Regions from separate parts of the Pseudonocardia sp. ICBG1142 genome, predicted to be linked through region 1. Evidence: riboswitches for the same ligand, from Rfam matches in the RefSeq annotation. Region 1 holds a riboswitch; the other holds the start of a gene.
What was found. A riboswitch is a leader RNA that binds a small molecule or an ion and turns the genes downstream of it on or off. The one in region 1 is predicted to bind cobalamin.
Positions count from the first base shown of each region.

Region 1 (14,449 bases):
AGGCCAGCGGCCGGGTCGCCGGGTGCGCCGCGATCCGGATCCCGCCGCGGGCGGTGACGACCGCACCCGGCCCGGACGGCACGACGGCCTCGTCGGGGGTCCGGACGAACTCGGCGATCGCGCCGGGCGCACCCATGCTCCAGCCCGCGTACGGGTCGGCCAGGTACGCACCCAGCAGCCCGGCCACGGCGTCCCCGGCCACAGCGTCCCCGGCCACGTCGTCCACGTCCACGCCTCTCACCCTGCCCCTCCGACGGGAGGGTTCACACCCCGACACGACCTGTCGCACAGTGATGGCAACAACGATCGGGAGGCATCGTGGACGAGCACCCGCACGACGGCCAGGAGTGCGCAGGCTGCGACTGGGAGGGCAGACCGGAGGCGTTCCGGTGGTTCCCCGAGCTGGGCAGGCCCCTCGACCCGGCGGGCGGGCGCGGCCAGGGTCACGCGGCCTGAGCTCACCGGGCGCCCACCCGTTCCCATCGGCGTCCCCACCACAGGGCCGTCCCGGCCGTCAGCACGACCGCCAGCGAGGGCACGAGCACCACCTGGGGCGCGCCGAACAGGTACTCGCGGCCCTCGGCCACCATCGCGCCCCACTCCGCGGTCGGCGGCTGCACGCCGAGCCCGAGGAACGACAGTCCGGAGACGGTGAGCAGGGTGCTCGCGAACCGGACGCAGGCGTGCGCGGCCAGCGGCGGGACGAGGTTCCGGGCGACGTGCCGGGTCAGGACCCGCCCGGGCCCCGCGCCGAGGGCGACCGCCGCCGTCACGTACTCCCGCTGCCGCTCGGCGAGGGCGAGCAGGTAGGCCTGCCGGGCGAACGGCGTCCAGGCGATCACCGTGACCGCCACCAGCAGGGATCCGACGCCCGGACCCAGCGCGACCGCGGCGAGCAGCCCGAACAGCACCACCGGGATCGCGGCCAGGACGTCGACCACCCGCATCACCGCCCGCCCGACCGGGCCCGCGACCGCGGCGAGCGACCCGACGGCGACCCCGACCACCCCGGTGACCAGCACCGCGGACAGCGCCAGTCCGACCGTCAGCCGTCCGCCGTGGACGGTGCGGGCGAGCAGGTCCCGGCCCAGCTGGTCGGTGCCCAGCGGGTGGGCCGCGGACGGGCCGGCGAGCATCCCGGCGAAGTCGACGGCGTCCGGGTCGGGCAGCGGCACCCAGAGCAGGCCTGCTGGAACGAGCATCGGCACCGGCCCCACCACGAGCAGGGCGGCCACCCCGGCCGCGACCCACCACGCGGTCCGCGCCCGGGCCCTCACCGCGACCCCGCCGAGCGCAGCACCGGGTCCAGGGCCGTCGCCAGCACCTCCACCAGCACCCCCGCGACCACCGCGACCGCGACGACGAGCAGCGTGCCCGCCTGCACCACCGGCAGGTCCTGCGCGACGACGGCCCGGTGCAGCAGGCGCCCCAGCCCCGGGATGCCGAACACGACCTCGACCACCACCGAGCCGCCCAGCAGCCCGGCGACGAACATCCCGGCCAGCGCGGTCACCGAGGTCGTCGCGAGCCGGGCGCCGTGCCGCCACAGGACCCGGTGCTCACCGAGCCCCTTGGCCCGCGCGACGAGCACGTGCGGCCGGGTCAGCACCCCGGCGCTCTCGGCGCGGACGAGCTGGGCGGCGAGCGCCGCCGGGTAGGCGGCCAGGGTCAGCACCGGCAGGACGAGGTGGGCGGGGTCGCCCCAGCCGAGCGCGGGCAGCGCCCCGGCCCACACCGCGAACACCAGCACCAGCCAGGGGGCGAGCACGAATTCCGGCACCGCGACCCCGGCGACGGTGCCCAGCCCGAGGAACCGGTCGAGCGCCCCGCCGGGACGGCGCGCCGCGTACACCCCGGCGGGGATGCCGACGACCGCGGCCAGAGCGAGGGCGAGCACCGCGAGCAGCCCGGAGACCGTCGCGGCGTCGGCGATCTGGCCGGCGACCGGGGTCCGCGCGACGTAGCCGTAGCCGAGGTCGCCGCGCAGCACCCCGCCCAGCCAACGCAGGTACTGCTCGGTGACCGGTGCGTCCAGCCCGAGCGAGGACCGCAGCCGCGCCTCGGTCGCCGGGTCCGGCACCGCCTCGGCGCTGCGGGCACGCAGGACCGCCCGCGCCGGGTCGACGCCGACCAGCCGCGGCAGCGCGAACACCAGCACCGACGCGGCCAGCAGCACCGGCCCGACGACGAGGAGCCGGCGCAGCAGGAGCCCGATCACCCCGTGGTCGGGGTGAGCTGCGGCAGCACCGGGCGGATCTGCAGCGGGTCGGGGACGAAGCCGGTCGCCCCGCGCAGCACGGCGGTGTTGAGCGGGTGCACGACCATGACGCCGACGGCGTCGCGGGTCAGCATCGCCGCGGCCTCGCGGAACATCCGCTGGCGGGCCGCCGGGTCGACGGTGGAGTTGAGCCGGTCGACCAGAGCGTCGTAGGCGGGGCTGCAGTACTGGTCGATCGCGTAGCTGCCGTCGCAGGTGTAGTCCGAGGTCAGCGTGCTCGCCGCGTCCGGGAAGTCGGACAGGTAGCTGCGCGAGTTGAGGAACATGTCGTAGTCACCGGCGAGGACCTTCGGCTCCTGGGCGTCGTAGTTCCCGACGGTGATCTCGACGCGCACCCCGGCGGAGGCGAGCATCGCCTGGATCGCGTTCGCCAGCGCGGGCAGCTCGGGCCGGTTCGGGAAGGTCCACAGCCGCACGGTCAGCGGGTTCTGCTCGGTGTAGCCGGCCTCGGCGAGCAGCTGCCGGGCCCGGGCGACGTCGGCGCCCGGCGGCGGAGCGGTCTCGCCCCAGGGGACGGCCCCGCCGAACAGGTCGGCCGCGGGCGCGGCCCCACCGGCGAGCACCTGCCGGGCCAGCACCGGGCGGTCGATCGCCGCGGTGACGGCCTGGCGCACCCGCAGGTCGTCGAACGGCTTGGCGGACTGGTTGAGCTGCAGCGGCACGGTGCGCGCGTTCGGGTACTCGACGACCGCGGCCCCGGCCGAGCGGACCTGGTCGAGCTGGGCCTGCGGCAGGCCCTCGGCGAACTGGACGTCACCGGACTGGATCGCGAGCGCCCTGGCCTGCGGGTCCTCGACGTAGCGGACGGTGACCCGGGCGGCGCCCGCCGGCTCGCCCCAGTAGTCGTCGTTGCGGACCAGCTGCGCGGAGTCGGTGCCGCTGACGGACTCCAGCACGAAGGGACCGGTCGCGGTGCGCAGGTACTCCGGCGCCCCGCCGCCGGTGTACGCGGCGGGCGCGAGGATGCCGAGGTTGCCGCTGGACAGGCGCAGCGGCATGACCGGGTCGGGCTCGGTGGTGGTGATGCGCACGGCGTCCGGGCCGTCGGGGGCGACGGCGAAGCCGATGCCGCGGATCGCCCGCGGCGGGGCCTCGACGCCCGCGACGTAGCGCAGCGCGGTGACGACGGCGTCCGGGGTGAGCAGGGAGCCGTCGTGGAACCGCACGCCCTGGCGCAGGGTGAACCGCCAGGCGTTGCCCTGCTGCTGCCACGCGGTCGCGAGCATCGGCGCCGGCCGGGCGTCGGCGTCGACGGTGGTCAGGGTCTCCGCGACGCCGAGGGACTGCAGCCGGGCGCCGTCGTCGGCGTCGAAGGCGTAGTCGGAGCGCGGCGGGAACTGCAGGGCCACGGTCAGCTCGCCGGACGGGTCCGGGGTCGCGGCACCGCCGCCCCCGCCGGCGCCGCATCCGGCGAGCAGCAGGGCGGCGGCCGCGAGCAGTGCGGCCATCTGTCGTGCGATCACCCCGCATGCCTACATCTGAGCACCTATTCAATCAATGCGGCGTGAGCAACGCCCTCGTCCCGCACGACTCCCCGCCCGAGTCCCCGCACGGGCGGGCCGTCCGTACCGAACCTCCGTACGGACGGCCCGCTCGTCACCCGTGACGAGTGGCCGGCGCGGACCGGGCTCAGCCGGTCGCGGTCGCCTCACGGACGCGGCGGGCCGCGGCGACCAGGTTGGTCAGCGCCGCGACCGTCTCGGGTTCCGCGCGGGTCTTGAGCCCGCAGTCCGGGTTGGCCCACAGCCGGTCCGGGCCGATGTGGCGCAGGGCCGCGCGGAGCTGGTCGACCAGCTCGTCGGTGGCGGGGACCTCGGGCGAGTGGACGTCGTAGACGCCCGGGCCGAGCCCACGCGGGACCCCCGGGCCGAGGTCGGCCAGTACCTCCATCCGCGACCGGGCCGCCTCGACCGTGGTGACGTCGGCGTCGAGCCCGTCGATCGCCCCCACCACCTCGCCGAACTCGGAGTAGCAGAGGTGGGTGTGGATCTGGGTGGTGTCGGCGACGGCACCGACGGCCAGCCGGAACGCGTCCACCGCCCAGTCCAGGTAGGCGGCCCGGTCGCGCTCGTGCAGCGGCAGCAGCTCGCGCAGCGCGGGCTCGTCGACCTGGACGATGCGGATCCCGGCCGCCTCCAGGTCGACGACCTCGTCGCGCAGGGCCAGCCCGACCTGCCGGGCGGTGTCGCCCAGCGGCTGGTCGTCGCGCACGAACGACCAGGCGAGGATGGTGACCGGCCCGGTGAGCATCCCCTTCACCGGCGCCTCGGACAGCGACTGCGCGAACTCCGCCCAGCCGACGGTGATGGGCCGGGGCCGCGACACGTCGGAGTGCAGGATCGGCGGGCGCACGCAGCGCGAGCCGTAGGACTGCACCCAGCCGTGGTCGGTGGTGGCGAAGCCGTCGAGGTTCTCGGCGAAGTACTGGACCATGTCGTTGCGCTCGGGCTCGCCGTGCACCAGGACGTCGAGCCCGATGTCCTCCTGCAGCCGCACCACCCGGACGATCTCCTGGCGCATCCGCTCGGTGTAGGTGCCGGTGTCGATCACGCCGGAGCGGTGCGCGGCCCGGTCGCGCCGGATCTGCGCGGTCTGGGGGAAGGAGCCGATCGTCGTCGTGGGGACGACGGGCAGGCCGAGCGCCTCGCGCTGGACCTTCGCCCGCACGTCGCCGTGGCTGCGCCGGTAGTGGTCGGGGCCGAGCGCGGCGAGCCGGGAGCGCACCCGCTCGTCGCGGCGCGCGGTGGCCGCGACCCGCTCCCTGGTGGCTCGTGCGGCGTCGAACTCCGCCGCGACCGCGTCCGGTCCCTCGTGCAGGGCGCGCCCGAGGAGCACGACCTCCTCGACCTTCTGCCGGGCGAACGCCAGCATGTCGACGACGTCGCCGGGCAGGGCCGTCTCGACGGTCAGGTCGTAGGGGACGTGCAGCAGCGAGCACGACGTGGAGACCTCGACCCGCCCTGCGACGCCGACCAGCCGCTGCGCCGTCGCCGGCGCCCGGTCCAGGTCGGTGCGCCACACGTTGCGCCCGTCGACGACGCCGGCCAGCACCACCTTCCGGTCCAGCCCGGGGACCGCCGGGTCGAGGGCATCGAGGTCGGCACCCCCCGCGACGAGGTCGAGCGCCAGCCCCTCGACGGCCGTGGCGGCGAGCGCGGGCAGCGCCGGGCCCAGCTCACCGAAGTACGACGCGACGAGGATCTTCGGCCGCCGGGTCGCCGAGGCGAGCCGGTCGTAGGCCCTGCGCAGCGCCGCGATCTCCTCCGGCGTCCGGTCGGCGGCGAAGGCCGGCTCGTCGAGCTGCACCCATTCCGCGCCCGCCTCGGCGAGCTCGGCGAGCAGGTCGCGGTAGACCTCGACGAGCGGCCCGAGCAGGTCCAGCGGGCGGAAGCCCTCCGGTGCGCCGTCGGCCGGTTTCGACAGCAGCAGGAAGGTCACCGGTCCGACCAGCACCGGGCGGGTGGTGACCCCGATGCGCAGGGCCTCCCGGAACTCGTCGAGGGCCTTGCGGCTGCCCGGCGCGAGTCGGGTGGCCGGGCCGACCTCGGGGACCAGGTAGTGGTAGTTCGTGTCGAACCACTTGGTCATCTCGCAGGCCGGGGCACCGGTGCGGCCGCGCGCCATCGCGAACAGCCGCTCCAGCGGGTCGGTGATGCCGGCGAAGCGCTCCGGCACCGCCCCGACCGCCAGCGCGGTGTCTCCGACGTGGTCGTAGAACGAGAACGTGTTGCCCGGCACCGAGCCGAGCCCGGCGTCGCGCAACCCGGTCCAGGTGTCGCGGCGCAGCCCGGCGGCGACGTCGTGCAGTGCCGACGCGTCGCTCCGCCCGGCCCAGTACGCCTCGGTCGCCCGCTTGAGCTCCCGGTCCGGCCCGATCCGGGGGTACCCCAGGACGGTACTGCCGATGGTGCTGCTGGAAGGAATGCTCACGGCCCTCTCTCCTCGCGAGTGCGGTGGAGGACCCGTCGCCGGCAGGGGGCGCCCGCGACCGCCGAGCACGACGGTGCCCGGTCGTCCGCCCGGCCCTCCCGCGAGGCCACGGATCCGCGCACGCCGGACGGCGCACGCACCGGCGGCAGGTCTTCGGACTCACGGGCGCACTGCTCACACCTACTGGCCGTCGCTTCCCGGGATCACTCCCAGTGCTGTTGACGGCGGTCGTTCCCGTTCACCGCTGCGGGGCAGTCCCGGATTCCCACCGGGTTCCCTCTTGCCTCGTGACGCCCCGTTCCCGGGATGACACGAACCGTCGGCGGACCGACCCTAACCCAGGACGAGCCCGGCGAACTGTTGCCGAACTCTCCCTGTTGCAATATGTTTGCAGCACTCAGCCCTCTCCACACGGATCGACGGGCGACCTCACCCTGCCCCCCTCCGTTCGGAGGGGTTTCCTGCCCGGTCTCCCGAGGGGTAATGCCGATCACCCCTGTGCGCGCGGCCACAGGGGTCCTAGCGTTCGGCCTCGACCCCATCCGCCTGCCTCAGAAAGGGCTGACATGCAGGTAGACGAGCTGCTCAAGCCGTTCCCCATCAAGGAGTTCCACCCGTTCCCGCGTGCGCTCATGGGCCCGGGGTCGCACGAGCTGATCGGCCCCGAGGCGCTCAAGCTGGGCTTCAAGAAGACCCTGGTGATGACGTCGGGCCTGCGCGGCACCGACATCGTCCACAAGATCGTCGAGTCGATGAAGTACCACGGCCTCGAGGTCGTGCTGTACGACAAGGTCGAGTCGAACCCCAAGGACTACAACGTCATGGACGCTGTGGGCCTCTACCAGCAGAACAACTGCGACTCCTTCGTCTCCATCGGCGGCGGCTCCTCGCACGACGCCTGCAAGGGCGCGCGCGTCTCGGTCGCCCACGACGGTCGCAACGTCAACGAGTTCGAGGGCTTCAACAAGTCCGAGAACCCGGCCAACCCGCCGCACATCGCGGTCTCCACCACGGCCGGTACCGGCTCGGAGACCTCGTGGGCCTACGTCATCACCGACACCACGACCGACCCCGACAACCCGCACAAGTACGTCGCCTTCGACGACGCGTCGGTCACCACCCTCGCGATCGACGACCCGGTGCTCTACTACGACTGCCCGATCGACTACACCGCGCAGTGCGGGTTCGACGTGCTCGCCCACGCCTCGGAGCCCTACGTCTCGCGGCTGGACTTCCAGCCGTCGCTGGGCAACGCCCTGCACGCCATCAAGCTGACCTCCCAGAACCTGCGCAAGGCCGTCTGGAACGGCCAGGAGCTCTCCGGCCGCGAGGGCATGATGTACGCGCAGTACATCGCCGCCCAGGCGTTCAACTCCGGTGGGCTCGGCATCATCCACTCGATCAGCCACGCGGTGTCGGCGTTCTACGACACCCACCACGGCCTGAACAACGCCATCGCGCTGCCCCGCGTGTGGGCGTTCAACATGCCGGTGGTCTACGAGCGCTTCGCCGACATCGCCGAGGCCATGGGTGTCGACACCCGCGGCATGACCAAGCCGCAGGCCGCCGACGCGGCGCTCGCCGCGTCCATCCGGCTGCTGCGCGACGTGGGCATCCCGGAGAAGTTCGCCGACGTCAAGCAGGACACCTACTCGAAGAACCGGCTCGGGGTCGGCCCGACCAAGTTCTACGAGAACGCGCCCACCATCATCGGCGACGCGGCCGACGTCGACCGGATCACCAACCACGTCCTCGGCGACGCCTGCACCCCGGGCAACCCGAAGGAGTGCACGTTCGAGACCGTCCGCCCGGTCGTCGACCACTCCATCAACGGTGACCTGGACGACCTGCTGACCTGATCCGCAGGTCAGGAGGTCCACCGTCGCACCGGCGGGCCCAGCCGTCCGAGGCGATACTCGGGTGGGTGGGCCCGCCGGCCGCGGCCCCGCTCGTCCCCGCACCAGAGCCGGTGCGGTCCGCGAAGGAGATACCCGAGTGTCCGAGGCTGTCGTCCCCACGGTGACCGAGGCGGCGGAGGCCGTCGCCTCGACCGGCCCCTTCGAGTCCGTCGACCAGGTGGTCGAGACCCTGCGGGAGCAGGGCTACATCGCCGACACCCGCCTGGCGACGACGGTGTTCCTGCTGACCCGCCTGGACAAGCCGCTGCTGCTGGAGGGACCCGCCGGGGTCGGCAAGACCGAGCTGGCCAAGATGCTCGCCGTCGCCACCGGGCGCCGGCTGCTGCGTCTGCAGTGCTACGAGGGCCAGGACGAGACCAAGGCCCTGTACGAGTGGGACTACGGCAAGCAGCTGATGTACACCCAGATCCTCCGCGAGAAGATCGGGCAGCTCGTCTCCGACGCCCCGGACCTCGCCTCCGCGGTCGACCGCATCGGGTCCCAGGAGAGCGTGTTCTTCTCCGAACGCTTCCTCGCGCCGCGTCCGCTGCTGGAGGCCATCCGCTCCGAGCAGCCCGTGGTGCTACTGATCGACGAGGTCGACCGCGCCGACGAGGCGCTGGAGGCCGTGCTCCTGGAGACCCTCGGCGAGTTCCAGATCTCCGTCCCCGAGATCGGGACCTTCGTCGCGACGCAGCGCCCGTACGTACTGCTGACCTCCAACAACACCCGGGACCTCGCGGCCGCGCTCAAGCGTCGCTGCCTGCACCTGTTCCTCGACTACCCGTCGGCCTCCCGCGAGCTGGAGATCGTGAAGTCGAAGAAGACCGGGCTGTCGGACCAGCTGGCCGAGGAGCTCGTCAACGTCGTGCGCGGACTGCGCGAGCTGGAGCTGCGCAAGTCGCCGTCGATCTCGGAGACCATCGACTGGGCCCGCACGCTGGCCGTCCTGGGCGTCGACGAGCTGAGCTCGCAGATCCTCTCCGACACCGTCTCGGTCGTGGTCAAGTACGACAAGGACGTCACGAAGGCCCTGGACGCGCTGCCGCGGCTGGTCGACCCGAACGCAGTCGTCGCCGAGCACGGACACGGGCACGGCCATGGACATGGACATGGACATGGCCACGACAGCGACCACGACGAGCCCGCCGCCCCGCCGGCGCGCACCGCGGGCGCCCGTGGCGACGACCCGGACGACGGCGACGTCGACGGCCGCGCCAAGCGCGCGGCGAAGGACCAGGCGGGCCGGCACGGCGGCATCTACGGCGGCCTCCCGGGCGGCGTGGCCCCGCCGCCGTCGGCGATCCGGAAGGTCTCGCCCGGCCAGGGCACCCGCTCCTTCGGCGGCTCCCGCAAGCGCCCGGTCTGATCGGGGCGTCGGCATGGAAGCGAGCATCCACCGCTTCGTCCGGCTCCTGCGGATCCGGTCGGTGCGCATCTCGGTCTCCGAGGCGCTCGACGCGATGGCCTGTGCCGCCCAGCCGGGGGTGCTGTCCGACAGGTCGGTGCTGAAGGAGGCGCTGCGCATCGCGCTGATCAAGGACCGCCGCGACGAGGCGACCTTCGACGAGGTCTTCGACCTGTTCTTCTCCCTGGTCAGGGTGGGCGAGGCCGACACGGGTCACGGCCACGGGCACGGGCACGGCGACATGTCCGACGACACCCCGCTGGAGAACTTCACGCTGTCCGAGGAACCGTCGGAGACCCCGCAGGAGGGGCACGACCACGGCTCCCCGGTCGACATCAAGGAGTTCTTCGACCCGGAGGACCTGGCCGAGCAGTACAACCTGCACCAGGAGGCCAACAAGATCGACATGGCCTCGATGACGGACGAGATCGTGCTCTCCAAGGAGCAGGCAGGCGACGTCGCCGACGGCCAGCGCGTCCAGATCGAGACCGACCGGTTCTCCGGCGGTGGCCGGCCCGGTGACATCTCCCAGCAGCAGGGCACGAAGGTCGACGCCGACCTGTCGGTCGCCCAGCAGGACGCGCTGCTGGGCTGGCTGAACTCCGAGGAGGACCGGCTCTCGGAGTCCGAGCAGGGGACCGAGGACGACGCGGCCGCCCTGCGCCGGCGTCTCACCGGGGTGCTCGACAACCTCCCCGAGCTGCTCAAGGCCCACCTGGAGAAGCTGCTCGCGATCGAGCAGCGGATCGTCGAGGGCCACGACGACGCCGAACGCGTCGCCGAGGTCGACCGGGCGAACGAGTCCGAGCGCATGCAGCTGGAGGAGTCGCTGCGGCGGCTCGCGAAGTCACTGCACGGCGCGCTCACCCACCGCAGAAGGGTCTCAGCGCGGGGCCGGATCGACTCGGCCCGGACGATGCGCAGGAACATGCGCTACGACGGCGTCCCCTTCTCCCCCGTCACCGTGCAGCGCCAGGAGGACAAGCCGCGCCTGGTGGTGCTGACCGACGTCTCGCTGTCGGTCCGGGCCACTGCACGGTTCACCCTGCACCTGGTGCACGGTCTGCAGGACCTGTTCGGCCAGGTGCGCTCGTTCGCGTTCGTCGCCGACCTGGTCGAGGTGACCGACCTGTTCGCCGACCACCCGGTCGAGCACGCTCTCGGGCTGATCTTCGGCGGCGACCAGCTCGACGTCGACGCCAACTCCCACTACGGCCTGGCCTTCGGACAGTTCCTGGAGGACCACGGCTCGGCGGTCACCCGGCGCACCACGGTGCTGGTGCTCGGCGACGGCCGGGGCAACGGCAACGACCCCAACATGGAGGCGTTCGTCGAGATCACCCGGCGGGCCCGGGAGACGATCTGGCTGACCCCGGAGCCGCGCTACTCCTGGGGACTGGGTCGCTGCGACCTGCCCGCCTACGCCGAGTACTGCGACCGCGTCCGCGTGGTCCGGGACCTGTCCGGCTTCGAGGCCACGACCAACGAGATGGCCGGCGAGCTGATCGGCCGCTGACCCCGGCCCCGCCCCCGATGGCGCACGAACCCCCGGGGTCAGCGCTCGACGACGATCTTCCCGACGGTGCTGCCGGACTCGATGAGCCGGTGCGCCTCGCGGACCGACTCGGCGGTCAGTCCCTGCAGCCGCCGCGTCTCGGTGCTGCGCAGCTCGCCGGCGTCGACCAGGCGGGCGACCTCGTCCAGGATTTCCCGCTGCACCGTCGAGGTCGGCTCGGACAGCGGCCGGGTGAACATCAGCTCCCAGTGCCAGGCCTGCGACTTCGCCTTCAGCGGCAGGGTGTCCAGCCCCTCCGGCTCGTCGATGGCGACGACGATGCCGCGCGGGGTCATGAGCTCGGCGTAGGCCTCGACGTTGCCCTCCGAGACCGGTGAGAACACGTACTGGACGCCGTCCGGAGCGGCCGCACGGACGGTCGCGACGAGGTCGTGGTGGTCGGCGATCGCGTGCGCGCCCATCGCGCGGGCCCAGTCCGCGGACTCCGCCCGCGACGCGGTGCCGACCAGGGTCAGCCAGGTGCGGCGGCCGAGCTGCAGGACCATCGAGCCGACGCCGCCCGCGGCGGACACCACGAGCAGGGTGCCGGTGGACTCCGCGGTGACCCGCAGGTGGTCGTGCAGGCACTCCCAGGCCGTGAGCGAGGTCAGCGGCAGCGCGGCAGCGGCGGCGAAGTCCAGGCTCGAGGGCTTGCGGCCGACGATGCGCGAGTCGACGAGCTGACGGTGGGCGTTGCTGCCGGGCCGGTCGATCGCGCCAGCGTAGTAGACCTCGTCGCCGGGGGCGTACCCCTGCACCGACGCCCCCACCCCGACGACGACGCCCGCCGCGTCGTACCCGAGGACCTTCGGCCCGTCGGCCGGGTCGAAGGAGGCACGGACCTTGCGGTCGACCGGGTTCACCGAGACGGCGCGGACGTCGACGAGCAGGTCGTACGGTCCGGGGTCGCCGACCTCGATCTCCGAGTCCACCAGGGCCTCGGGATCCTCGATCGGCAGCGGGCGGGGTGCGACGACGGCGGGGACGAGAGCCATGACCGAACGCTAACCGCGCGAGCGTCCGGCCGCGCACCGCGCCGGCCCCCGGGATGGGCCGTTCGGCCCATTTCGGACCGCGCGGCGGCCGCCCCACGTATCATGGGGGGTCCCTTCGGAAGGCGGGCCGTGTGGTGGGTGAGGGTGGGCTGGTCGTCCGGGCCGTCGGGCGGGTGTGCACGGCGCTGTGGGGCTACACGCCCGGGGTGATCCCCGCGATGGTCGCCACGATGGGCAGCGGTCCCGCGCTGCGCTGGTTCGCCGCGAACTTCCCGCGTTTCCTGGTCACCCTGCGTGTGCTGGGCCCCGTCCGCACCCACCTGGCCGGGCTCACGATCTCCCTGGTGAACGGGTGCACGTACTGCGCCTACGGCCGCGCGCACGCCCTGGAGCTGATCCACCTGCGCGACCGGGGCCGGTTGTTCCCGCTCGACGCCCGGACCCTGGAGAGCTGGAACGGGCTGTCCCGCCGCGAGATCGGGCTGCGGTTGCGCGGCGTGCTCGAACAGGCCGGGATGCACGCCGAGGTGATCTGGGTGGACCGCACCCTGGCCCTGCTGGACGGCGCCCCGCCCGTCGACGCCGACGAGCGCCGCATCGCCCACCTATGCCGGATGGTCGGCACCATGAACGCGATCGCGGTCGCCGCGGGGACCGTCCCGGACGGCGCCCACGACCCGGTCAACAAGGACACCGCGCTGAAGGCCCGGCTGCTCGCCGCGCAGACGGTCTGAGCCCCCGGACGCCGGCACTCGCCCCCACCGTCCGGACGGGGAGGGACCGGGCCGTCGGACGTGGTGCGGCGTGCCCCTGACCGCCTAGCGTGGCGTGGGTCCCCCGCACGCACAGGAGCGATCCATGATCGGAACCGACCGGCTCTCCAACGACCTCGCCGGCTGGCTGGACCGCACCCTGGTGCAGCCCGGGATCCTGCCTGCCGAGCGCTTCGAGGAGGCTTTCGTCGCCTGCGTCGCGAGCGCCGCGAAGGACCCCGAGCTCCCGGACGACGCGTGGCTCGCCTTCTACCGCAACACCCTCGACGCGCTGGCCGGAGAGCCCGAGCCGGGCGGCACCAACGCCGAGATGGCGCCGGTGCACGCCCGCGCCCGATCCCTCGTGCTGGGCGAGGAGGTGCTGGAGCTCGGCTGCTGCTTCGGCTTCCTGTCGCTGCAGCTGGCCCGCGACGGCCACCGCGTCACCGCCACCGACCTCACCGGCGGCACCGTCGAGCTGCTGACCCGGATGGCGCCACAGCTCGGCGCCGACCTGGAGACCCACGTCGCCGACGCCCGTGCCGTCGCGCTGCCCGACGGGTGCGCGGACACCGTGTTCGCCGTGCACCTCGTCGAGCACCTGTCCGAGTCCGACGGCGACGAGGTCGTCGCCGAGATGCTGCGCCTCGCCCGGCGACGGGTGGTCGTCGCCGTCCCGTTCGAGGACGAGCCGAACCCCGCCTGGGGTCACGTCCGGGTCTTCGACGAGCGCGTCCTGACCCGGATCGGGGAGCGCACCGGCCGGTCGTTCACGGTGTCCGAGCACCACGGCGGCTGGCTGGTGATCGACCTCTGAGCAGGGCGTGGGTGAGCGCCTCCAGCGGGCCGCGGTCGTGGCCGCGCAACCACCACCCCGCCGCCGCGGCCGACCCGGCGACGACGAGGGCCCACACCGCGACGACCACCCCGGTCCGCAGCGGGGCCGGCACGCCGACGAGCGCCCCGGCCAGGCCGAGCCCCCAGGCGCCGAACAGGACTGCGGCCACGACGTTCTGGCCGACGTAGCAGGTCATCGCGGTCCGGCCGAGCGCGGTGAGCCCGCGCCGCACCGGGCCGGCCGGGCCACGCAGCCGCGCCAGGACCTCCGGGACCAGGCCGAGCAGCCCCAGCGCGACCAGCGGTGCCACCAGGTAGCGCTCGACGAGGAACCACGGGCCGCCGCCGAGCGTGGTGAGCAGGGTGAGCACCACCCCGACGGCCCCGGTGCCGATCAGCCGCCGGCGCAGGGTGACGGCGGCGGCGTCGAACAGGCCGGCGCGCAGCAGGGCCGACCCGGCCAGGAACAGCGCCACCGCCGACGGGACGATCAGCACGAGCTCGACCCGGTAGAGCAGCGGGTCGGTCAGCCGGGCGGCGACCTGTCCGGTCCAGGTCGCCGGGTACGGCGGGAGCGGCACGTCGGCCCCGGTGCTGCCGGCCGTCGCGACAGACGCACCGGCCACGAGCAGCACCGTGACCGCCCCGGCGACGCAGGCCGCCGCCGTCCGCACCCGCGCCGAGCGGCCCACCAGCCACGCGACCAGCACCGAGGCGATCGCGTAGCCCATCAGCACGTCGAACTCGAAGACCAGCACGTAGTGCAGCAGCCCCTCGGTGAACAGGATCGCGGCCC
Region 1 covers NZ_JAHLJC010000030.1:1,335,668-1,350,116, reverse strand. The annotation lists gene KPL59_RS20695 (hypothetical protein) at 1-232, opposite strand, end outside; gene KPL59_RS20690 (hypothetical protein) at 319-456, shown strand; gene KPL59_RS20685 (ABC transporter permease) at 459-1,277, opposite strand; gene KPL59_RS20680 (ABC transporter permease) at 1,274-2,218, opposite strand; gene KPL59_RS20675 (ABC transporter substrate-binding protein) at 2,215-3,741, opposite strand; gene metE (5-methyltetrahydropteroyltriglutamate--homocysteine S-methyltransferase) at 3,908-6,208, opposite strand; cobalamin riboswitch at 6,335-6,544, opposite strand; gene mdo (NDMA-dependent methanol dehydrogenase) at 6,775-8,067, shown strand; gene KPL59_RS20660 (MoxR family ATPase) at 8,204-9,475, shown strand; gene KPL59_RS20655 (VWA domain-containing protein) at 9,489-11,030, shown strand; gene KPL59_RS20650 (zinc-binding alcohol dehydrogenase family protein) at 11,069-12,064, opposite strand; gene KPL59_RS20645 (hypothetical protein) at 12,196-12,798, shown strand; gene mftM (mycofactocin oligosaccharide methyltransferase MftM) at 12,923-13,633, shown strand; gene KPL59_RS20635 (DUF418 domain-containing protein) at 13,587-14,449, opposite strand, start outside.

Region 2 (14,449 bases), 760 kb from region 1:
GAGCTCCTCACCGCGGCCGGCGCCGACGTGGCGACCTTCGACCCGCTGCGCGACCCCGCGCTCCCGGCGGGCACCGCCGCGCTCGTGCTGCCCGGCGGCTTCCCCGAGGAGCACGTCGGCGCGCTCGGCGACAACGCACCGCTGCGGGCGCAGGTCGCGGCGCTGGCCGCGTCCGGGGCCCCGGTGCACGCCGAGTGCGGCGGGCTGCTCTACCTGTGCCGGGACCTCGACGGGACGCCGATGTGCGGGGTCCTCGACGCGTCGGCGGGGATGACCCCGCGGCTCACCCTCGGCTACCGCGACGCGGTCGCAGTGTCGGCGTCGCCCCTGTTCGCGGCGGGCGAGCGGGCCGGGGCACACGAGTTCCACCGGTGCGCGGTCACCCCGCGGGCGGGTGCGGCCCCGGCCTGGGCGTGGCGGGGCGGGGAGCCGGAGGGCTACGTCGAGGACCGGGTGCACGCCTCGTTCCTGCACACCCACCCGGCCGGCGTGCCCGGCGCCGTAGCCCGGTTCGTCGCGGCGGCACGCCACACCCGGGCCGGGGCCGCCCCGGCCGCGTTCGCATGATCACCGGTCGTGGAGCCGACCGTCCGCGTGCCGAGCGCTCCGCTCCACGACCGGTGATCACGGTCGGGGTGGGGCTGCGCCCCGGAACCCCCGAGGCCGCGGTGCGCGCGCTGCTGGACCGGGTCGCCGCCGAGCACGGGCTGGAGCTCGGCGACGCCGTCGTCGCCACCCTGGACCGGCGGGTCGCCGAACCCGGTCTGCTGGCGGCCGTCGCACCGCGGGAACCGCACGGTTTCGCCGCCGCCGCACTGGCCGTGGTCGGGGTGGCGAGGCCGGATGCCCGGGTCGCCGCGGCCGTCGGGACCCCATCGGTCGCAGAGGCCGCCGCGCTCCTCGCCGCGGGCGACGGAGCCCAGCTGATCGTGGGCAAGACCGCTGGTCAGGGCGTCACGGTCGCCGTGGCCGCCGGAGCGGCGGATGTGGGATTGCCCTCCGGGGGCTCCTGTGACACATGCGGGCCCGGCTATCGTCCGGCGTCGCCGTCGAGCGGGGGCCCGGCGCAGGGACCCGCTGCCACCACCGGGCGTCGGAGTCCGGGAGAGGAACGTCGTTGAACGCGCACCACGAGCAGTACCTGGTCGGGCTGGACCTGGCCGGCCGCCGGGCCGTCGTCGTCGGCGGGGGACAGGTCGCCCAGCGGCGTGTCGCCCGCCTGATCGCGGCGGGAGCGGTCGTCGAGGTCGTCTCGCCCGAGGTCACCCCGGCGGTCGAGGGCATGGCCTCGGCCGGGGAGATCACCTGGACGGCCCGCCGCTGGACCGACGGCGACCTCGCCGGGGCCTGGTACGCGATCGCCGCCACCGACGAGCCGGAGACCAACGCCGCCGTCGTCGCCGAGGCCGAGCGGGACCGGGTGTTCTGCGTCCGCGCCGACGACGGCGACCTGGGCACCGCGGTCACCCCCGCCACCGGCGGCTACGACGGGCTCACCGTCGGCGTGCTGGCCCGGGGCGCGCACCGGCGGTCCGCGGCCGTGCGCACCGCGCTGGTCGAGGCACTGGCCGCCGGCGTCGTCGACGAGTCGGCCGAGCCCCCGCAGGCCGGTGTCGCGCTGGTCGGTGGCGGCCCCGGCGACCCGGAGCTGATCACCGTGCGCGGACGGCGGCTGCTGTCGCGCGCCGAGGTCGTCGTCGCCGACCGGCTCGGCCCGCGCGACATCCTCGACGAGCTGTCCCCCGAGGTCGAGGTCATCGACGCCTCGAAGATCCCCTACGGCCGCGCCATGGCCCAGGAGCGGATCAACGAGCTGCTCGTCTCGCACGCCCGTGCCGGGAAGTTCGTGGTGCGCCTCAAGGGCGGCGACCCGTTCGTCTACGGCCGCGGGTTCGAGGAGGTCCAGGCGTGCGCCGCGGCGGGGGTGCCGGTGACCGTCGTCCCGGGCATCACCAGCGCCTTCGCCGCACCGGCCGTCGCCGGGACGCCGGTGAGCCACCGCGGGGTGGCACACGAGATCGTCGTCGTCTCCGGGCACGTCGCACCGGGTGACCCGCGCAGCCTGACCGACTGGACCGCGCTGGGCCGGATGACCGGCACGATCGTGCTGATGATGGCCGTGGAGCGGCTCGGGAAGTTCGCCGAGGCGCTCATCACCAACGGCCGCCCGGCCGACACCCCGGTGCTGATCGTGCAGGACGGCACCACGCGGATCGAGCGGTCGGTGCGCGCGACGCTGGAGACCGCCGAGCGCGTCGCCGCCGAGCAGGAGATCAGCCCGCCCGCGATCGTCGTGATCGGGCCGGTCGCCGGTCTGCAGGCGCCCGTCGCCCGCTGACCACGACGACCTCATTGCACACTGCAACCTTGCAGTGTGCAATCATTGGCGGCGTGACCGACGAGAACGGTGCGACCGACGAGAACGGTGCTGCCGACGAGATCGACGATGTCGTCGACGCGGTGATGACCGCGAGCCGGGCGATGCTCTCCGTGGTCGCCGGGTCCCTGGCCGCCGCGGGGGAGCAGGCCGGCCCGACGGCGGGCGAGGTGACCCTGCCGCAGTACCGCGCGCTGGTCGTCCTGGCCCAGCACGGCACCCGGCGCCCGGCCGACCTGGCCACGGCGCTGACCGTGTCGGCCTCGACGGCGACCCGGATGTGCGACCGGCTGGTGAGCCGCGGCCTCGTCGTGCGCACCCGCACCGGCGACGACCGCCGCGAGGTCGCCCTCGCGCTCAGCCCCGCCGGGCGGACGCTCGTCGACGAGGTCACCCGGCTGCGCCGCGCCGAGATGCACCGGCTGCTCGCGATGCTGCCGGCCGCCGAGCGCACCGCGGTCCGCGACGCACTGCGCCGCTTCGCCGACGCCGCGGGCGAGGTCGGCGAGACCGACTGGGCCGTCGCGCCGGTGCCCGCCGAGGGCGGTGCGCGGTGACCGCGGTCCGCGCGCTGCACCGCGCGCTCGTCGGCACCCGGCCGGGGCTCGTCGGTCTGGCGACGGTCATCGGGGTCGGCGCCGGCATCGGGTCGGTGCTGTTCCACGAGCTGATCCTCGGCGTGACCTGGCTGGTCACCGGGCGGGAGGACTTCTCCGACGCCGGCCGGGTCGCCTCGCCGCACCTGCCCGGGCTGGGCGTGTGGTTCCTGCTGATCGCCCCGGTGCTCGGCGGCCTGGTGTACGGCCCGCTGGTCCAGCGGTTCGCCCCGGAGGCGCGCGGGCACGGGGTGCCCGAGGTGATGTTCGCCGTCGCGCGCAGGGGCGGGCGGATCCCGGCCACCGTCGCCGCGGTGAAGGCGCTCGCGTCGGGGATCTGCATCGGGACCGGCGGCTCCGTCGGCCGGGAGGGCCCGATCGTGCAGATCGGCTCCGCGCTCGCCTCGGCGATCGGGCAGTGGCTGCGGGTGCCCGCCACCCGGCTGGTGCTCATGGTCGCCTGCGGTGCCGCGGGCGGGATCTCCGCGACGTTCGACGCGCCGGTCTCCGGGGTGGTGTTCGGCCTGGAGCTGATCCTGCGGTCGTTCAGCGCCGAGGCGTTCGGCGTGCTGGTGATCAGCTCGGTGGTCGCGAACGTCGTCGCCGAGGTGATCGCCGGCGACCGCGCGATCCTGACCCTGCCGCACTTCGACCTGGGCAGCCCCGCCCAGCTGCCGCTCTACGCGCTGCTCGGGCTGCTCGCCGGGCTGCTGGGCTGGGCCTTCGCCCGGATCCTCTACGTCGTCGAGGACGCCTGTGACGCCGTCTGGCGCGGCCCGGAGTGGTTGCGCCCGGCCGTCGGCGGGCTGCTGCTCGGCGCGCTGCTGCTGGCACTGCCCCAGATGTACGGCGTCGGCTACCCCGTGCTGGAGGCCGCGATCGGTGGCCGGTACGTCGTCGGGTTCCTGCTCCTGCTCGTCGTCGGGAAGATCCTCGCGTCCAGCCTCACCATCGGCATCGGCGGGTCCGGCGGTGTGTTCGCGCCGTCGCTGTTCGTCGGTGGCACCGCCGGGACCGCCTTCGGCTACGCCGCCGCGGCCCTGTTCCCGGCGCTGGACCTGCACCCCGGCGCGTTCGGTCTGGTCGGCATGGCGGCGGTGTTCGCGGGGGCCGCGCACGCCCCGATCACCGCGGTGCTCATCGTGTTCGAGCTGACCGGCGACTACGCCCTCATCCTGCCGCTGATGGCCGCCGTCGTCCTGGCCACCGGCCTGTCGAACCTGGTGTCGCGGGACAACATCTACACGCTCAAGCTGCTGCGACGCGGGATCGACCTCGCCGCCGACACCCCGACCGACGAGGCACTGCGCCGGGTCGTCGTCGCCCAGGTGATGCGTCCCGCCGACGGCACCCCGCCCGGCCCGGAGCTGCCCGCGCTGGACCCGGCCGCCCCGGTGCACGACGTCCTCGGGGTGCTCGCCGCGCACCGGGGAGCCGCGCTGCCCGTGCGGGAGCCGGACGGGCCGCTGCTCGGGACGCTCGCCGAACACGACCTGCTCGACCATCTGCGGGGGGTGTCGGGGCGGGGGACGGTTGACCACTGACCCGGTCGCGTGATGGGCTCCCCGACGACGACGGAACAGGAAGCCGGTGCGAATCCGGCGCGGTCCCGCCACTGTCACCGGGGAGTGCCCTCCCCACACCGGTGCCACCGCCCGCGAGGGTGGGAAGGCCGGGGAGGGCGTGGGGATCCGGGAGCCAGGAGACTGCCCGTCGTCGCGGATTCCCACTGGTGAGGGCGCGGACCCTCGAGGAGGACATGCGATGAGCCACGACCTGGTGGTGCTCGGTACCGACCCGTCCGGCGACGGCGCACCCCGCCCGGGTGCCCACGTCGCGGACCTGCTGGCCGACGCCGAGACCGTCTTCGCCTTCCCCCAGGCCGAGTCGACGGCCCTGTTCTACGCCGAGGCGTGGCGGGTCGAGCCGGTCACCCCGCGTGACGCCGTCGCCCGGATCGGGGCCTGGGCCGCCGCCGGACCCGCCGGCGGCGCGGTGCTGCTGGTCGGGGGCGACCCCGCGGCCGACGCCGCGCTCGGTGCGGTCCTCGACGGGCTGGCGCGCACCGTCCCGGCGTTGCGGGCCCGGGTCGCCGAGGGCAGCCGCGTCGCGCCGCCGCACCGCAGCCCGCTGATCGGCTGAGCCCGCCGGCGGGACGGCGCGCTCAGGCCCGCCAGCTGCCCAGCGGGTCGGCCCGGGTGAGGTCGGGGTCGGCGGCGTCGAGCGTGCGGGTGCGGCCGGGCCCGGTGTAGGCGGTCTCGAAGCGCACGGTGACCCGCCCGTGCCCGGCGCCCTGGACCCAGCCGTGGCCGTGCTCGGGGTGTGCGACGTCGTCGCCGGCGCGCCAGGGCCGGTCCGGGTCGGGTTCGCGGTCGGGGCGGCCCGGGCGGACGGGGCCGGGCACGTCGCCGGCGCCCGTGGTCGCGTCGGCCCCCGCGGTACCGCCGGTCCCCGCAGGACTGTCGGCCCCCGCGGCCGCGCCCGTCCCTGTCCTCGCGTCGGTGTCCGGAGGTGCGTCGGTGTCCGGCGGTGCGTCGAGCACGGCCACCCCCGCCGCGCCGGCCGGGGCGTCGGCCGCGGGTGGGGGGTCGAGGGCCGAGGCCGTCGTCCACCCGTTCTCCGAGGGCACCGCGTCGAACAGGGCCAGCGGCGGCTCGTCGCCGAAGCCGGACACCGACACTCCCAGCAGCCGCACCCCGCCCTCGCCGACCGCGCCCTCGGCCAGCCGGCGCGCCACCGCGACCAGGGTCGCCAGGTCCCGGGTGCCGAACGGGGTCGTCTCCGACCGGGTGTGGGTGGTGAAGTCCCCGGTCCGCGCCTTCACGGTGACGGTGCGGGCGGTCCGACCGTCGGCGACCAGCCGTCGGTGCACGGCGACGCAGATCGACTCCACCGCGGTGTGCACCGCGCTCATCGCGGTCAGGTCGGCGTCGAAGGTCGTCTCCGCGCTGATCTGCTTGGCGGCGCCGCGCGGGGCGACCGGACGGTCGTCGATGCCGCGGGCGAGACGGTGCAGCTCGGACCCGATCGCGCTGCCCAGCACCCCGGCGACCTCGCGGGCGTCCATAGCGGCGAGCTGCCCGATCGTCTCGATCCCGATCTTCCGCAGCGCCTCGCCGGAGACCGGCCCGATGCCCCACAGCGACCGCACCGGCAGCGGGTCGAGCACGGCCGCCTGCTCGGCGTGGGCGATCACCCGCAGCCCGTCCGGCTTGGCCAGCTCGGAGGCGATCTTCGCGATCTGCTTGCCCGACCCGGCGCCCACCGAGGCGGGCAGCCCGGTGCGGTCGCGCACCGCGCCGCGCAGCCGGGTGCCCCACTCCCGCACCTGGTCGGGGGAGGCGCCCACGAGGTCGGGCGGCTCCACGAACGCCTCGTCCACCGACACCGGCTCCAGCACGGGGGAGAACTCGCCGAGGACGGCCATGACCTCCTCGGACAGCGCCTTGTACAGGGAGAACCGGGGCGGCAGGACCGTCGCGTGCGGGCAGCGCCGCCGCGCCTGGCCCATCGGCATCGCCGAGCGTGCCCCGAACACCCGGGCCTGGTAGCTCGCCCCCGCGACGACGCCGCGCGGTCCCGCGCCGCCGACGAGGACCGGACGGTCGGCCAGGGTGGGCCGGGTGAGCTGCTCGACGGAGGCGAAGAACGCGTCCATGTCGAGGTGCAGCACCCAGCGGTCGGCCGCCGCGGTCACTCCATCATCACCCGTGCATCGTGCCCCGGCGCACCGACAGGATCGCGTCGCCGTCGGCGACGGTGACGGCCGGGGCCACCGGTCCCGCCCCGGCGACGGCGCCCGGGTGGTCGTCGAGGCCGGTGGGGACGTCGGTGACCCACCAGCTCCCGGCGGTGCCGGTCCAGTCCAGCACCCGGGCCGGGCTGTGCGGCGGGGACAGGGTGATCGCGTCCATCGGGCTCGACAGGCCCTCGCCGGTGGCCTTGAGCAGCGCCTCCTTCCGGGTCCAGGTGACCAGGAAGCCGGTCCCGTCGGGCGTCCCGGCGGCGAGCTCGGCGGGGGACAGGGCGTGCCGGACCAGGCCGTCGAGGCCGGACAGGGGGCGGTGTGCCTCGACGTCGACGCCGACCGGCCCGGTCCCGACCGCGACACCGACCAGCGCGCCGGAGTGGGTGAGGGAGAAGCCGGGGTCGTCGCCGCGCCCGGCCAGGCGGGGCTTGCCGTGCGGCTCCCCGCAGCGGCAGGTCCGGTCGAGGACCAGCTCGGCGGGGTCGGCGTCGAGCCGCTCGGCGAGCACGAGCCGGGCCAGCGCGTGCGCGGCGAGGTAGCGGGCGCGGTCCTCGGGCCGTCGCAGCGCGACGAGCCGTTCGCGTTCGTGGGCGTCCAGCAGCGCGACGAGGTCGGCGCGGGCGCCGGGATCGGCCGGGGCGGCCCACCAGACGGTGACGGTCACGGCGTCCAGCCTCCCACGTCGCACCCCCGTCGGGGCGCGCCGCCGGGAGTGATCACGGACCGGGCACACGAAGGGTCGCCCGTCGGCGTCTCCGGTGCCCGGTCCGTGCTCCCCGTGCGGTCAGCCGCTGCGGCGGGCGGCGAAGTCCGTGCGGACGTGGGCCGGGCGGGCCTGCGGGGCCGGCCCCGCCGTGCGCGGTGCCGCCGGGCCGCCCGGCGCGCCGGACCGGCCGCGCTCGGCCGCACGGCGCTCGGCGCGGTTGGCGGGTGCGGCGGCGGTGGCTCCGCCGGGTGCCGCCCCGCCGGCCGTGTCGGGCCCGGTCTCGCCGGTCAGGGGACCGGGAACCGCGGACGCGTCGGTCGGTCGGGCTGTGCTGTGGGCTGCGCTGTGGGCGGTGGTGTGCGCGGTGGTGTGGCGGGTCGTGGGCATACGACCTCCTCGGAACATCGGGTCGGACTCGGACCGGGTGGGAGGGGCCGGTGACGCGCGGGGACGCCGGAGGGGCCGCGCGAGGGCGGCGACGGTTCCGGGGCCCGGTGAGGACGTCACGGGCCGGCGACGGAGGGCGCGGAGATCGACCGCGCGGGTCGCTCAGAGGAACCGGATCAGCATGGCGGCGACGCTACGACGACGACCCCGACCGGTGCCACCGGTTTTCCCCGGCGCCGCCGCCCTATCGTCGCGGGCATGGGTACGGCGGGCACGGGTACGGCAGGGACGGCGGGCACGGTGACGGCGGACGTGCTGGTGATCGGCGGCGGCATCGCGGGGGTGTCGGTCGCGTGGGAGCTGGCTGCGCACGCCCGGGTCGTGCTGACCGAGGCGGAGGACGACCTGCCGGTCCACTCCACCGCCCGCTCCGCGGCGACCTACATCCCCGGGCACGGCTCCGGCCCGTTCCGCGCGCTGATCGACGCCTCGGGCCCGCGGTTCGCCGCGCTGCCCGCGCTGCTCGGCACGCCACCGCTGCTGAGCCCGCGCCCGGTCCTGCACGTCGCCGACGACGACCTGGCCGCCGACCACCTCGCCACGACGGTGCGCGAGCAGCACGGCGAGCCCGGCGCCCCGGTCGCGCTGGACCCCGAGCAGGCCTGGCGACGCGTGCCGGTGCTGCGCCGGGCCCCGCGTGCGGCCGCGTGGACCGCCGGTGCCTGCGACGTCGACACCGCCGCCCTGCACGACGGCTACCGGCGCGGGCTGCGCGCCCGCGGCGGCACCGTGCTGCGCGGGGCCCGGGTGGCCGCGCTGGAGCGGGACGGCTCCGGCTGGACCGCCACGACGGCCGCCGGGCACCGGGTGCGGGCGGAGACGGTCGTCGACGCGGCCGGCGCCTGGGCCGACGCGGTGGCGGCACTCGCCGGCGTGCCCGGTGCCGGGCTGACCCCCTACCGGCGCACGATCGCGGCCTGCCCGGTCGCCGACCCGTCGGTGCTCACCGTCGACGGCGCCGTCCTGCCGATGGTCGTCGATGCCGCCGAGCGCTGGTACCTCAAGGCCGAGGCGGACACGGTGCTCGTCTCCCCGGCCGACGAGACCCCGGCCGAGCCGGGCGACGCCCGTCCCGACGAGCTCGACGTCGCCCTCGCCCTGGACCGGGTGGGCGCGGCGACCACGTTGGGGCTGCGGTCGGTGCGGACCGCGTGGGCGGGGCTGCGGACCTTCGCCCCCGACCGTGCCCCCGTGCTGGGTGCGCGGCCGGAGCACCCCGGCTTCTTCTTCGTCGCGGGGCAGGGCGGGTCGGGCATCGAGTCAGCCCCGGCGCTGGCCGCGCTGGCCGCGTCGGTCGTCCTCGGCCGCCCGTCGCCGGCCGACATCGATCTCGACCCGGCTGCGTGCTCCGTCACACGATTGACGTAAGCGCTCGCTTACCACTGGCTGGCACGATGGACCCATGGCGCTGACCACCACCGGCACCGAGACGCACGACCTGTTCTCGGGCGACTTCTGGACCGACCCGCACCCCGCCTACGCGGCCCTGCGCACCGAGGAGCCGGTGCGGGAGCTCGCACTTCCGGACGGGAAGGTGTGGCTGATCAGCCGGTACGCCGACGTCCGCGCGGCGTTCGTCGACCCGCGGCTGAGCAAGGACTGGCGGTACACGCTGCCCGCCGACCAGCGCGAGGGCCAGCCGGCCGCGCCGATCCCGATGATGATCCTGATGGACCCGCCGGACCACACCCGGCTGCGCAAGCTCGTCGGCCGCTCGTTCACCGTGCGGCGGATGAACGACCTGCAGCCCAGGGTCGAGGAGATCACCCAGGAGCTGCTCGACGCGCTGCCCGCCGAGGGCCCCGTCGACCTCATGCGCCAGTACGCGTTCCTCGTCCCGGTGCTGGTCATCTGCGAGCTGCTGGGCGTGCCCGCCGAGGATCGCGACAAGTTCTCCGCGTGGTCGTCGGTGCTGGTCGACGACTCCCCGCAGGAGGAGAAGTTCGCCGCGATGGGCAGCCTGAACAGCTACCTCGCCGAGCTGATCGAGCGCAAGCGCACCGAGCCCGACGACGCCCTGCTCTCCGGCCTGCTCGCCGTCAGCGACGCCGACGGCGACCGGCTGTCCTCCGAGGAGCTCGTCGCGATGGCGACCCTGCTGCTCATCGCCGGGCACGAGACCACGGTCAACCTGATCGGCAACGGCGTGCTCGCCCTGCTGACCCACCCCGAGCAGCACGCCCGGCTGAAGGCCGACCCGTCGCTGATCAACTCGGCGGTGGAGGAGTTCCTGCGCTTCGAGTCCCCGGTCTCCAACGCCCCGATGCGCTTCGCCAGCGAGGACGTCGAGTACTCCGGGGTGACCATCCCCGCCGGGTCGACCGTGATGCTGGGGCTCGCCGCGGCGAACCGGGACCCGGAGTGGCTGGCGGACCCGGATCGCCTCGACATCACCCGGGACTCCTCGTCCGGGGTGTTCTTCGGTCACGGCATCCACTTCTGCCTGGGCGCGCAGCTGGCCCGCACCGAGGGGCGGGTGGCGATCGGCAGGCTCATCGCGCAGCGGCCGGACCTGGCGCTGGCCGTCGACCCCTCGGAGCTCGTCTACCGCGAGTCGACGCTGGTCCGGGGCCTGTCCGGGCTGCCGGTCACGCCGGGCGCGCCCGCCTGAGGGACGCGCCGCCGCCGGACGCGACCGAGGGGGCGCGCCCGGCGGGCAGCCGTCGGTGCAGCGGGTCGGGGTCAGCGCAGCGGAGCGCCGGTCTTCTCCCGGACCTCGTCGGCGGTGACGCCGGGCGCGGTCTCGACCAGTGCGAGCCCGTCCGGCGTCACGTCGATCACGGCCAGGTCGGTGACGATCTTCGTGACGCAGCCGAGGCCGGTGATCGGCAGCGAGCACCGCTCCACGATCTTGGGGGACCCGTCCTTGGAGACGTGGTCCATCATCACGATCACCGAGCGCGCGCCGTGGACGAGGTCCATCGCGCCGCCCATCCCCTTGATCATCTTGCCGGGGATCGCCCAGTTCGCGAGGTCGCCGTTCGCGGCGACCTCCATCCCGCCCAGGACGGCCACGTCGAGCTTCCCGGCCCGGATCTGGCCGAAGCTCTCGGCGGAGCCGAAGAAGGCGGCACCGGCGGCGACGGTGACGGTCTCCTTGCCGGCGTTGATGAGGTCGGGGTCGACCTCGTCGTCGGTGGGGTAGGGGCCGACGCCGAGGATCCCGTTCTCCGAGTGCAGCACGACCGTCCGGCCCTCGGGGATGTGCCCGGGGACCAGGGTCGGCATGCCGATGCCGAGGTTGACGTACGCGCCGTCGGGCAGCTCCGCCGCGACCCGGGCGGCCATCTCGTCACGGTTGAGGGCCATGGTCAACGCACCGTCCTGAACTCGACCGGCTTCTCGACGTCGGGGACGTGCAGCACGCGGTGCACGTGGATGCCGGGGGTGTGGACCTCGTCGGGGTCGATCTCCCCGGGCTCGACCAGGTGCTCGACCTGGGCGATCGTCGTCCGCCCGGCCGCGGCGCAGTCCGGGTTGAAGTTGCGCGCCGCGCGCCGGAACACCAGGTTGCCGTGCCGGTCGCCCTTCCAGGCGTGGACCAGCGCGAAGTCCGGGGTGAGGGCACGCTCGAGGACGTAGGTCACGCCGTCGAACTCGCGGGTCTCCTTCGCCGGGGACTCGACGGCGACCGAGCCGTCGGCCGCGTAGCGCCAGGGCAGCCCGCCCTCGGCGACCAGCGTGCCGACCCCGGCCGGGGTGTAGAACGCCGGGATGCCCGCGCCGCCGGCCCGCAGCCGCTCGGCGAGGGTGCCCTGCGGGGTCAGCTCCAGCTCCAGCTCGCCGGCGAGGTACTGGCGGGCGAACTCCTTGTTGTTGCCGACGTAGGAGCCGATCGTGCGCCGGATGCGCCCGGCGGCGAGCAGGGTGCCCAGGCCGAAGCCGTCGACGCCCAGGTTGTTCGAGATCGTCTCCAGGTCCGTCGCGCCCTGTTCCAGCAGCGCCGCGATCAGCACCGTCGGAACCCCGGACATGCCGAACCCGCCGACCGCGAGCGACGCCCCGTCGCCGATGTCGGCGACCGCCTCCGCGGCGGATGCCACCACCTTGTCCATCACGCACCTCCGTCGCCGACGACGGTACGCGGCGTACGACAGACGCACAAGCGTTCGCTCTGCGAACACAGCCGGACCGGCGTCCACGCGCCGAGATGCAGCTCAGCGGGGCCCGAGGGCGCCTCGTACCCCGCTGGGCTGCATCTCGACGACCGCCGCCGTTGCGGCGCACCGTCGGTCGGGCGGGCCGGCGTGGGTCAGGCCGGGGCGGGGGCGGTGTGCGGGTCGCCGACGGCGATCTCCCCGCCCGCGGCGACCTCGGCGTACACGCCCGCGCACGCCCAGACCCCGCCGATCTGCGGGATCTCGATGCGGTTGTGCTTCGCGATCGTGCGCAGGGTGTCCGGGTCGTCGGGCAGGTCGCCCTGGGGGAGCGTCGTCATGACGCACCGCATGGTGGCGAAGGAGAAGGAGACCCGGACCTCCTCGCCGATCGTCGACGTGCTGCCCGGCCAGTCGTTCTCGACGAAGCCGTGGCCGTCGGGGGAGGAGTCGGCGCGGAGCACGATGTTCGGCCGGTAGCGCAGCGGGTCGAAGGTCGCCTCCGGCGCGAGCTCGCGGAGCCGGTCGAGGGTGGACTCGGTGAGCACGTGCAGCGACGACAGGTCGAAGAACGTGCCCGGCGCCCCGAACGCGGAGATGTCGAACCGGCTGATGGCCTCGCCGGAGTCCTCGTGCCGGGTCGTCGTGGCCTCGATGAGCGCGCGCGGGGCGAGCTGCTGCGGGGTGAGGCCCTCGATGTCGGGCCACAGCTCCTCGAAGTGGCTGCCCTCCGGCGGAACCGAGACCAGCGACACGTCCCGCCCGAGCGCGTCCGACAGCGCGGTGTCCAGGCCCTCGTCGTCGCTGCGCAGGACCGAGCCGTCCGGGAAGGTGATCTCGACCGGAGGCAGCGGCTCCCCGGGCACCGGCTCGGCGACGAACCGGGCCGCGAAGCCGAGCAGTCCGAGCCAGCGCCTGGGCACCTTGGCGCTGGCGATGCTCCCGGTCTCGGTGTCGAGCACCGCATAGGCGCGGTCGCCCAGCAGCCCCCGCCCGGTGACGGTGGCCCGGGTCAGGGACTCACCGAGCATGGACTTGACCGGGTACCGGTACAGCGCGACGACCGTCATGTCCGGTGTATATCGGCCCGTCCGCGTTCCCGGCACGGGCCGGACGGAGGGGGCCGCCCGGCCGGGTCTCAGCTGAGGGACTGCCGGGGGAGGGTCGCCGCGGATGCGCCGTCCTGCCCCGTCGGACCACCCGTTCGGCCCAGCAGGGCGACCCGGAGCTCGTCCGCGGAGTCGTAGACGGTGTCCGCGCCGGCCGCGACCAGCTCACCGGGCTCGGCGTAGCCCCAGCCCGCGCCGACGCAGCGCAGCCCGTGCTCGGCGGCGCCCTCGACGTCGTGCAGCCGGTCGCCGACCATCAACGGCTCGTCGGCACCGGACGGGTGCCCGAGCCGGCGCAGCGCCTCGGCGACGACGGCGCCCTTGGTCGGCCGGTCCGCGGTGCGGGTGTCGCCGACGATCTCGGTGAACAGGTCGGTCCAGCCGTGGTGGGCGATGATCCGCCGGGCCGGCGGCTCGGCCTTGCTGGTGGCCAGGGCCATCGTCACGCCGGCCGCGGACAGCGCGCGCAGCAGCTCCTCGACGCCGGGGTACGGAGTGCAGTCCAGGCAGCCGTCCTCGTCGCCGTAGATCCGCCGGTACACCGGCAGCACCGCGGCGGTGCCCTCCTCGCCGAGGATCGGGGGCAGGCTGCGGTACAGCGGCGGGCCGAGCAGGTGGGTGCCGAGCGCGGACTCGGGGACGTCCAGGCCCACCTCGTCGATGGCGCGGCGCATCGAGCCGAGGATGCCGGGGGCGGAGTCGACGAGGGTGCCGTCGAGGTCGAGCAGGATGTGGGTCAACACGTCGGGCCATTCTGCCTGCCGGGCGACGTGGGCGTCCTCCTCCCCGGCGGTCGCAGGCCGTACGCTCGTACGCATGGCGAACACGTTGCTCGGGCCCCTGTCCGGTACCGACCGGGTCGACGGCCTGCTCGACGACGGCGCGTGGATCGCCGCCCTGCTGGAGGTCGAGCTGGCGCTGTCGGCCGTCGCCGCCGAGCAGGGCGCGGTCGCCGAGCACGACGCCGACGCGGTGGAACGCGCCGTCGCCGCCGTCGCGGGCCTCGACCCGCACACGCTGGCCGCCGAGTCGGTCGAGGGCGGCAACCCGGTCATCCCGCTGGTCAAAAGGCTCAAGGCGGCCGCGGCGCGAATCCAGCCCGGCGCCGAGCGGGCGGTACACCCGGGCGCGACCAGTCAGGACGTCATGGACACCGCGCTGATGCTGCTCGCCCGCCGGGCCGGGCACCGCATCGTCACCGACCTCACGGCCTGCGCCGACGCCGCGGCCGCGCTCGCCGCCGCCCACCGCGACACCCCGTGCGCGGCCCGCACCCTCGGCCAGCAGGCGTTGCCCACCACCTTCGGCCTGGTCGCCGCGACCTGGTGCACCGGGCTGGACCGGGCGCGCACCGGTCTCGACCGGGTGC
Region 2 covers NZ_JAHLJC010000030.1:2,095,803-2,110,251, reverse strand. The annotation lists gene KPL59_RS24260 (cobyrinate a,c-diamide synthase) at 1-567, shown strand, start outside; gene KPL59_RS24255 (cobalamin biosynthesis protein) at 621-1,121, shown strand; gene cobA (uroporphyrinogen-III C-methyltransferase) at 1,118-2,338, shown strand; gene KPL59_RS24245 (MarR family winged helix-turn-helix transcriptional regulator) at 2,392-2,934, shown strand; gene KPL59_RS24240 (chloride channel protein) at 2,931-4,517, shown strand; cobalamin riboswitch at 4,514-4,703, shown strand; gene KPL59_RS24235 (hypothetical protein) at 4,738-5,115, shown strand; gene KPL59_RS24230 (DNA polymerase IV) at 5,138-6,670, opposite strand; gene KPL59_RS24225 (4'-phosphopantetheinyl transferase superfamily protein) at 6,678-7,385, opposite strand; gene KPL59_RS36580 (hypothetical protein) at 7,506-7,814, opposite strand; gene KPL59_RS24215 (FAD-binding oxidoreductase) at 8,073-9,242, shown strand; gene KPL59_RS24210 (cytochrome P450) at 9,277-10,485, shown strand; gene KPL59_RS24205 (3-oxoacid CoA-transferase subunit B) at 10,557-11,183, opposite strand; gene KPL59_RS24200 (CoA transferase subunit A) at 11,186-11,929, opposite strand; gene KPL59_RS24195 (MOSC domain-containing protein) at 12,127-13,041, opposite strand; gene KPL59_RS24190 (HAD hydrolase-like protein) at 13,110-13,898, opposite strand; gene KPL59_RS24185 (lyase family protein) at 13,897-14,449, shown strand, end outside.
Region 2: it holds a riboswitch for cobalamin, as region 1 does, so the genes downstream of both, KPL59_RS24235 (hypothetical protein) here and metE (5-methyltetrahydropteroyltriglutamate--homocysteine S-methyltransferase) in region 1, are expected to answer to the same signal.